Regions from separate parts of the Massilia varians genome, predicted to be linked through region 2. Evidence: predicted binding sites of a transcription regulator. Region 2 holds the regulator's gene; the other holds the start of a gene.
What was found. Region 2 encodes sigma-54, which starts transcription at its own class of promoters, with help from an activator protein. Its sites were predicted from a motif close to TGGCANGNAANCTGCTTT; they were not measured.
Positions count from the first base shown of each region.

Region 1: a site for sigma-54 is predicted at 3,504-3,521, ahead of MasN3_RS18050 (PEP-CTERM sorting domain-containing protein). Genes of this name have one in related genera too.

Region 1 covers NZ_AP026966.1:4,006,395-4,011,112, forward strand. Annotated here, with positions in the region: gene MasN3_RS18025 (ion transporter) at 1-641, opposite strand, end outside; gene MasN3_RS18030 (VOC family protein) at 638-1,057, opposite strand; gene MasN3_RS18035 (NADPH-dependent FMN reductase) at 1,047-1,601, opposite strand; gene MasN3_RS18040 (hypothetical protein) at 1,667-1,975, opposite strand; gene MasN3_RS18045 (MFS transporter) at 1,980-3,242, opposite strand; gene MasN3_RS18050 (PEP-CTERM sorting domain-containing protein) at 3,557-4,156, shown strand; gene ispF (2-C-methyl-D-erythritol 2,4-cyclodiphosphate synthase) at 4,201-4,713, opposite strand.
Region 2 covers NZ_AP026966.1:827,873-832,590, reverse strand. Annotated here, with positions in the region: gene rapZ (RNase adapter RapZ) at 1-663, shown strand, start outside; gene MasN3_RS03840 (enoyl-CoA hydratase/isomerase family protein) at 795-1,880, opposite strand; gene hpf (ribosome hibernation-promoting factor, HPF/YfiA family) at 2,033-2,386, opposite strand; gene MasN3_RS03830 (RNA polymerase factor sigma-54) at 2,445-3,920, opposite strand; gene lptB (LPS export ABC transporter ATP-binding protein) at 3,935-4,708, opposite strand.

The sequences.
Region 1 (4,718 bases), 2.4 Mb from region 2:
TAGCCGACGGTGGTCATGGTGACGACCGCCCAGTACATAGCGGTCGGAATGCTAGTGTAGCCGTGCTCGGGTCCTTCCACCACGTACATGACCGTGCCCAGGATCAGGACCGCCATCAGCACCACCGACAGGAATACCATGATCTTGCGCCGGCTCGCGGCCAGCGCTTCGCCCAGCCGGGTGTACTCTTCGATGTACAGGGTCAGCTTGAAAATCCGGAACACGCGCAGCAGGCGCAGGATGCGGATGTCGAGCAGCGCTTCACTGCCCGGCAGCAGCAGCGACACATAGGTCGGCAGCACGGACAGCAGGTCGATGATGCCGTAGAAGCTCATGGCGTAGCGCAGCGGGTGGCGCACCGTCAGCAGCCGCGCCAGGTATTCGACCGTAAATAGCAGGGTGAAGAACCATTCGAGGGCATGCATCAGGTCCGCATGGCGGCCGCCGATGGCAGGAACGCTGTCGAGCACCACGACCAGGATGCTGAGCAGGATGGCCACCACCAGCACGATGTCGAAGGTCCGGCCGGCCCGCGTGTCGATGCCGAAGATGACCTGGTGTATCCGCGCACGCCATCCGCCCGGCGGCCCTGCGCTCTCCACCGGAAGAAAGGCGTCGCGCTGGCGCTTGCCGCGGTTCATCGCACTGGCGGCCCCTTGAGCTCGACGGTATTGCGCTCGGGGTCGAGCAGGTAGATCGACGGCCCGTCGCCTTCGGCGCCGTAGCGCATTTCGACGGGGCCGGCGGCGAGCCCGTGCGCCTCCAGGTGGCCCCGGATCGCCGCTTCGTCGAAGGGCTCGACGCGCAGGCACAGGTGGTCCAGGTTGCGCCCGCCGATGCCTGGCGCCACGCCGCCTTCGCGCCCGAGCTTGCTGTCCACGGGCACCAGGTCGATCAGGGAGTGACCTGCGCGCAGCTGGATCAGGCCGATGTCGTCGAGGCGGCGCTCGACCCGGCAGCCCAGCACCTCGCCATAGAAGGCGATCATGGCCTCCAGGTCGGCCACGCGCAGCACGATGTGGTCGAGTCCGCGTACGGCGATCGGATTAGTTGGCATGGCGCTCGACCCAGGCGGCGAAGGTGTCGATGAAGGTCTGGAAGAAGGCGCGGCTGGAGTCGTCGATCAGCCGCTCGCCCTCGTACTTGGCCGCCACCTGCCCGACATAGGCTTCCGGTGCCGGCATGCAGGGCATGTCGAGGAAGGGCAGCATCTGGCGCAGGTGGTGGTTGGCGCCGAAGCCGCCGAGCGCGCCGGGCGAGACGCTGACGACCGCGCAGGGCTTGCCGTTCCAGGCGGCCTTGCCGTAGGGGCGCGAGCCGACGTCGATCGCATTCTTCAGGGCGCCCGGCACCGAGCGGTTGTATTCCGGCGTGCAGAACAGGATGCCGTCGGCCTGCTTGATGCGCTCGCGGAAAGCGCTGAAGGCGGCCGGCGGGTTGTCGGTTTCGTCGTCCTGGTTGTACAGCGGCAGGTCGCGGATCTCGACGATCTCCAGGTGCAGGCTGGCGGGGGCCAGCTCGATCATCGATTGCGCCACCTTGCGGGTGAACGAGTCCTTGCGCAGGCTGCCGACGATGACGGCGATATTCCGGGTAGTCATGGTGCTCCTTTCGGGGTCTCAAAACCCGATGGTAACCATTTTTACAATATTGCGCTGCCGGAGGGCTAGATTCGGAGGCGTCTGCGCTCACCGAGGAAGCGCGCCAGCGCCGCCTTGCTCAGCACCACCACCGGATCGCCGTGCCAGGCGTAGAGGAAGGGCTCGCCGCCCAGGCGGTCGGTCAGCTTGGCGGACAGGAGAAAGCGCGTGCCCAGCGGATAGCGCGCGAGGTCGGCCAGCGCGCGCGCGCATTGCACCCGCAGCGAGGTCGCGTAAGCCTGCCCGGACACCGGACGGATGCGTACCCGCCCAGTGCGCGGATCGATCGCCGACTCGACGGCCACTTCGCGATAGGCCCAGGTTTCGCGCGCCATCCGTTCAGCCCTTCGCGGCCGCCAGCGCCGGGCGGACTACCTTCGCCTCGCGGATCGGCAGGTTGATGAGCGCGGCCGCCAGCGCCAGCAGGATGTCGGCGTACCACATCCAGGTGTAGTCGCCGAAGCGCACGAACGACAGGCCGCCCAGCCAGGCGCCGAAGAAGCCGCCGATCTGGTGCGACAGCAGGGTCATGCCGAACAGCGTCGCCAGGTAGCGCATGCCGAACAGCTTGCCCACCAGGCCGGCGGTAGGCGGCACGGTGGCCAGCCAGGTGAAGCCGAGGGCGCCGGCAAACAGGTAGAAGGTCAGGGCCGTTTTCGGGGCCAGCAGGTAGAGCACGATCAGCACGGCGCGGCTGGCGTAGATCATGGCCAAGAGCGACTTCATGCGGTAGCGGCTGGCGAGCGCGCCCGCGGCCAGGCTGCCGGCAATGTTGAACAGGCCGATCAGCGCCAGCGCGGTGGCCGAGACGCCGGCCGGCAGGCCGCACAGCGCGACTTCCTGCGGCAGGTGGGTCACCACGAAGGCGATGTGGAAGCCGCAGGTAAAGAAACCCAGGTGCAGGCACAGGTAGCTGCGGTCGCGCATGGCCTGGCGCAGCTGTTCAGTGAGGGTGATGCCCGGTACGGTTGGGGCACTGGTCGCGGCAGCTGAGGGGCTGGAGGACACCGGCGCAGCTGTTTTCTTGCTGCGCATGCCGAGCGCAAGGGGAATCGTGAGCAGGGTCGCGGCCGCCATCGTCAGCATCGCCATCACCCAGCCGGCGCCGGCGATGATCGCACCCATCAGCGGCGCGAACACGAACTGGCCGAAGGAGCCGCCGGCATTGATGAAGCCGGACGCGAAGGCGCGGCGTTCCGCCGGCAAGCGCTGGGCGGTGGCGCCGATCAGGATCGAGAAGCTCCCGGCCCCTGCCCCGGCGGCGGACAGGATGCCCATTGTGAGCAGCAGGCCCCACTCGGAATCCACGAAGGGCGTGGCGGCGGTGCCCGCGGCCAGCATGATGCCGCCGATGACGATGACCCTGGCCGCCCCGTACTTGTCGGCAATGGCGCCGAACACGGGCTGGGAAGCCCCCCACATGAGCTGGGCCACGGCCATCGCGAAGCTGATGCTGGCCACGCCGAGGCCGGTAGAAGTATTGATCGGCGATAGGAACAGGCCCGTGGTCAGGCGCGCACCCATCGTGATCATCAGGATCGTGCTCGCGGTCAGGATCAGCATCCAGGTCGCGCGCGGCGTCATTTCGGTCTGGACCTGCATGCGTCAGTTCCTCGATCAATGTCTACGCCCGGCAGCTGTTGCTGGCTGGCGGAGGCATTCAGTTTAGCTGTATGGCGGGGTGTCGGCCAGGATGGGGGTGGCACCGCGCTGGCATTCATGCATTATAGTGCATATACACGCAAATACAGCGTCTTGCCGAAGCTTGTTGGCCACCCACTCCTGTCGACAGTTTTTACAGCGTGCCTTATCACAGTCGGCGGCAATGAGCTATCTCGTTGATTCCGTTCAATAATTTCCTAATGGCAAAATTATTGCTTAGAAGTAGTAATTATTCCAACGATAAGGAGACTTGCATGAAACTTGGGAAATCCGCTCTGGCTCTCTGCACCTCGCGGTTGATGGCTGCCTCGGGAGTGGTGGGCGCCGCACCGATCGTCGACCAGGACAACCCGACAACGCTCGGCGGCTTCTGCAGCATGGGTGAGGCCTACTCGTGCGGCCAGTCCTTCTTCCAGACTGCCGACAACATCTCCGGCGCCGGCATCTTCGTCCACCCGGCCTGGTACACGCCGACGAAAACCGACGTGACGATCGCGATCTTCGATGCCATCACCGGTGGCAACGTGCTGGCGCAAGGCACGGCCACCAATGTCGACAGCAGCAGCGGCTGGGTGGACGTGTTCTGGAACCCTGTCGCGCTGTCATCCAACACCCAGTATTTCCTGCGCCTGCACGCATCGAACAACGACCTGGTTGCCGCCTATGCTGACAGCGGGTCCTACACGCAGGGCGAGGCCTTCTATGACGGCGGTCCTTTCTGGAGCTACGACCTGAGCTTCAGGACCTACTCGAACGTCGATGCGACCGAAGTACCGGAGCCGGCCTCGCTGGGTTTGCTGGGCCTGGGTCTGCTGGGCGTCGCGGCGAGCCGCCGCAAGCTGCGCAAGCGCTGAACACACAGCGCATGCATGGCCCGCCCGGTCGGGCGGGTCGGAAATCAAGCGGGCGCGCGGATCAGCAGGGATACCGCCTCGGCCGCCATGCCCTCCTCGCGCCCGAGGAAGCCCAGCTTCTCGTTGGTCTTGGCCTTGATGTTGACCTGCTGCGGCGACACACCCAGGTCTTCGGCGATGCGCGAGACCATCTGCGGGATGTGCGGCGCCATTTTCGGCTGCTGGGCGATGATGGTCGCGTCGATGTTGCCGATGGTGTAGCCGGTCGCCAGCACGCGGTGGGCGACTTCGCGCAGCAGCGTGCGCGAGTCGGCGCCGGCGAACATCGGATCGGTGTCCGGGAAATGCTTGCCGATGTCGCCCAGGGCCGCCGCGCCCAGCAGCGAATCGATGATCGCATGCAGCAGCACGTCGGCGTCGGAATGGCCGAGCAGGCCGAGACGGTGCGGGATGGTCACGCCGCCGACGATGAGCTTGCGCCCTTCGACCAGCGCGTGGCAGTCGTAGCCGGTTCCGATGCGGAACGGCGGAGTGGGATTCCAGGAGGCTTGTGTCATGGTGG
Region 2 (4,718 bases):
CACCTGCGAGAGGAAGGCCACAACGTCAAGGTGATGTTCCTGACCTCGAGCACGCATTCGCTGGTGGCACGCTTCTCCGAAACGCGCCGCAGCCACCCGCTGTCGCACGAACTGCGCCCGGGCGAGAATCCGGCCGCGCGCCGCACCCTGATCGAATGCATCGCCGAGGAACGCGAGCGCCTGTCGGCGATCGAGAACCTGGGGCACGTGATCGACACCTCGGAACTGTCCGCCAACAAGCTGCGCGCCTGGGTCAAGGAACTGGCCGACCTCGAACATGCGCCGCTGACCCTGTTCTTCGAATCCTTCGCCTTCAAGGTGGGCGTGCCGCTGGATGCCGACTTCGTGTTCGACGTGCGCGCGGTTCCCAATCCCTATTATGACCTGGCGCTGCGCCCGCTCACGGGCCGCGACCAGCCGGTGATCGCCTTCCTCGACGCCCAGCCGAGCGCCACCGAGATGCTGGAAGATATCCGCAAGTTCGTGGAAAAATGGCTGCCCTCGTTCAAGACGGACAACCGGTCCTACCTCACCGTGGCGGTGGGCTGTACCGGCGGCCAGCACCGCTCGGTCTACATGGCGGAAAGGCTGGGGGCCTACTTCGGGCAGACCGAACGGGTCATCATTCGTCACCGCGAGCAGCCGACCCACGCGGCTGTTTAATTTGTCGCGATAAGGTAGGGTGGACGGCTTCGCCGGCCGCGCGTGCAAACAGTCCTTGATCTGCAGCGCAGCGTCAATTCATCGGTGAGTTGAACGCGCGGTCGGCAGAGCCGACCACCCCACGAGAAACGTCAAGCTAAATGCCGCAGCGGGTGCGCGTAATCCGGCCACACCGGCTCGAAGAAGCGCGCCACCATTTCCGGCGTCACGTCCTCCAGCGCCGGCGGATTCCACTTCGGCTGGTTGTCCTTGTCGATCACCAGCGCCCGCACGCCTTCCAGCACTTCGCCGTGCTCGAAATTGCGGCGCACCAGGTTGCGCTCCATGCGCAGGCATTCCGCCACGCCCAGCGAGGCGCCGCGCTGCAGGAGTTCGTGGGTCACGCACATCATCAGGGGCGAGCGCTGGCGCATCGCCTTGAGCGCCTTCTGCGCGAACGGGTTCTCGTCGCGCCCCAGCGAGGCCATGATCATGCCCACCGAGGCCGCGCCGAAGTGCGCGTCGATCACGCCGCGCTGCGCCTGCAGTTCGCTCGCGCCCAGCTGGCCCGCGAATTGCGCCGCATAGGCGCGGATCGCCGCCGGCAGCTGCGCGCCGGGAGTCGAGTCGATCAGCGCCTGCAATCCACCGAGCTCCGCGCCCGGCACGAACACGTCGGCCAGGCCCACGTAGAGCGCATCGGCCGCGCCGATGGTCAGTCCGGTCAGGCCCAGGTACTGGCCCAGCTGGCCCGGCGCATGCGACAGGAAGTGGCTGCCGCCGACGTCCGGGAACAGGCCGATGTTCACCTCGGGCATGGCCATCTTGGTGCGGTCGGTCACGATGCGCAGGCCGCAGCCTGGTCCGCCCTGGGCGATGCCCATGCCGCCGCCCATCACCACGCCGTCCATCACCGCGATGTACGGCTTCGGATAGAAATGAATCAGGTGGTTCAGTGCGTATTCTTCGGTGAAGAAGTCTTCCAGCAGCGCGCTGCCGCCCATCGGGCCGACCTGGCCCATCTCGTGGAAGAAGCGGATGTCGCCGCCCGCGCACAAGGCCTTCTCGCTGCTGCTGGTGATGACCACCGCGTCGATGCCCGCGTCATCCTTCCATTGCAGCAGGATGGCGCTCAGGGCGCGCACCATGTCAAGCGAGAGAGAGTTCAGGGCTTTCGGCCGGTCGAGCGTGATGACGCCGGTGCGGTTGGCAGCGCGGGTCAGGACGGTATCGGTCATGATGGTCTTCTGTGGTCGAAAAGACATGCATTCTACAGAACATTTGTACAAATACGGAAGCAAGAAAAAGTAACAGGTATTGTACAAAAGCAAAAAGGGCGTCCCCTCAGACGCCCTTGCTGTTGTGCTACAGCTGGTTCGCAAACGGTGCGTTACGCAGCGGCGGCTTCTCCGTTGTCCGGAAGGCGCTTGTGCGCCACGTGGTTATGATTTTGCAGCATGGATTTGTGTTTCAGAACCTGCCTGTCCAGCCTGTCCATCAACGTGTCGATGGCCGCATACATATCCTGGGCCGCACTCGCCACGTGCAGAATTTTTCCCGATACCTGTAGGTTGATCTCGGCCTTTTGCCGTTTTTCTTTTTCAGTGAGGTTATCGATGGCGAGGAACACGTGGGTGTCGATCACGTGGTCGAAATGGCGGGTGATGCGCTCGAGCTTATTCTGAACGTATTCACGGATGGCGGGGGTGACTTCGAGATGGTGGCCGCTGATTGTGAGGTTCATACACACTCCTTTGGGAAGGTGCCCTGCCCGCGCCACAAGGTGAGAGTGGGCAGGTGCTTTACAGGGATTTGCGGAGGCTGACGGGCGGAATCTTGAGCGCTTCGCGGTATTTGGCAACCGTCCGGCGCGCAATGACCATACCTTGTTCCCCGAGCATCTCCGCGATCTTGCTGTCGGATAGAGGATTCCTAGGGTCTTCTGCTCCTGTCAATTGCGCAATAAGCGCGCGGATCGCCGTCGAGGAGGCTTCTCCCCCCGCTTCGGTGGCGACGTGGCTTCCGAAGAAGTACTTCAACTCAAACATGCCGTGCGGGGTCAGCATGTATTTCTGCGTGGTTACACGTGAAATCGTGCTCTCGTGTAGGCCTAGTGTATCAGCTATCTCACGCAAAACAAGAGGGCGCATGGCAACCGCGCCGTGGCTGAAAAAGTTGCGCTGGCGCTCGACGATTGCCTCGGCCACACGCAGGATCGTGTCGAAGCGCTGGCGCATGTTCTTGATCAGCCACTTGGCTTCCTGCAGTTGCGCGCCCATCTGGCTTTCGCTCCTGCCCTGCTTGAGCAGGTTGGCGTACAGGCTGTTCACGCGCAGCTTCGGCATGACTTCCGGGTTCAGCGTTACCTGCCAGCCGTTCTTGGCGCGGCGCACGATCACGTCCGGCACCACGTAGTCCGATACGCCCGAGGAGAAGGCCGCGCCGGGATGCGGATTGCATTGGCGGACCACGGCCTGCACCTCGCGCAGGTCTTCGTCGTCGCAGTCGAGCGCCTTTTTCAGCTTGGTGTATTCGCGCTGGGCGAACCAGCTCAGATAGCCTTCGACGATTTTCAGGGCGAGGCGCCGCGTCACCAGGGGAACGCCCGGCATGCGGCGGATCTGCAGGGCCAGGCATTCGGCCGCGCTGCGCGCGCCCACGCCCACCGGGTCCAGGCTCTGCACCAGCGCCAGCGCGCAGCGCAGTTCGTCCATCTCGATCTCGAGTTCCTGCGGCAGGCGTGCATGGATCTCGTCGAGCGGCTCTTCCAGGTAGCCGTTGTCGTCGAGCGCATCGATCACCAGCTCGGCCAGCGCGCGGTCGCGCATGCCGCAGGCGCTCAGGCGGATCTGCTCGGCCAGGTGCTCGCGCAGCGTGATGCCGTCGGCTTCCAGCTGCGGGCGGCCGTCTTCGTCGTCGCCGCTGCGCGCCCCGCCGCCTTCACCACCCCAGTCCATCTCGGCATCGCCGCGCTCGCCGTTGCCCTCGCCATCGGCGCCCTCGTGCTCGGCCTTCGCGCCCTCCTGCGCCACCGAATCCGGCGGGGCGGGCGGCGCTTCGCCATTGGCCGGCGCGGTATTGATCGCGCCGTCCGCCAGCAGCCGCACCGAGCGGTCGAGCGGATCGTCGAGCCGTTCGAGCAGCGGGTTGTCGTGCAGGATCTGCTCGATCTCCTGGTGCAGTTCGAGCGTGGAAAGCTGCAGCAGGCGGATCGACTGCTGCAGCTGCGGCGTGAGCGCCAGGTGCTGCGACGTGCGTAACTGGAGAGACTGTTTCATGCCCGATGCTCTGATTACATCCTGAAGTGCTCGCCGAGGTACACGCGCCGCACGGATTCGTCGGCGATGATGTCGTCAGGGCGGCCCGAGGCCAGCACCGCTCCCTGGTTGATGATGTAGGCGCGGTCGCAGATGCCGAGCGTCTCGCGCACGTTGTGGTCGGTGATCAGGACGCCGATGTTGCGTTCCTTCAGGAAGCGCACGATGCGCTGGATCTCGATCACCGCGATCGGGTCGACGCCGGCGAAGGGCTCGTCGAGCAGCACGAAGCGCGGATTGGTCGCGAGCGCGCGCGCGATCTCGACGCGGCGCCGCTCGCCGCCCGACAGCGACAACGCCGGGTTCTCGCGCAGCTTCTCGATCTGCAGTTCGGCCAGCAGGGTGTCGAGGCGCTCGTTGATCTGGTCCTTGCCCAGTGGCTTGCCGTCCTCGTTGCGTTGCAGCTCCAGCACGGCGCGGATGTTCTCCTCCACCGTCAGCTTGCGAAACACCGAGGCTTCCTGCGGCAGGTAGGACAGGCCCAGCACCGCACGGCGGTGGATCGGCAGGCTCGAGATGTCGGTGCCGTTGATGTCGATGGTGCCGGCATCCGACGGCACCAGGCCGACGATCATGTAGAAGGAAGTGGTCTTGCCGGCGCCGTTGGGGCCGAGCAGGCCCACCACTTCGCCGCACTCCACCTGCAGCGATACGTCGCGCACCACCAGGCGCTTGCCGTAGCTCTTTTGCAGGCCTTTGACGATCAGGGTACTGCAGCCGTCGACCGCGGTCGCCGCTTCCGCGTTCATGCCTGCGCTC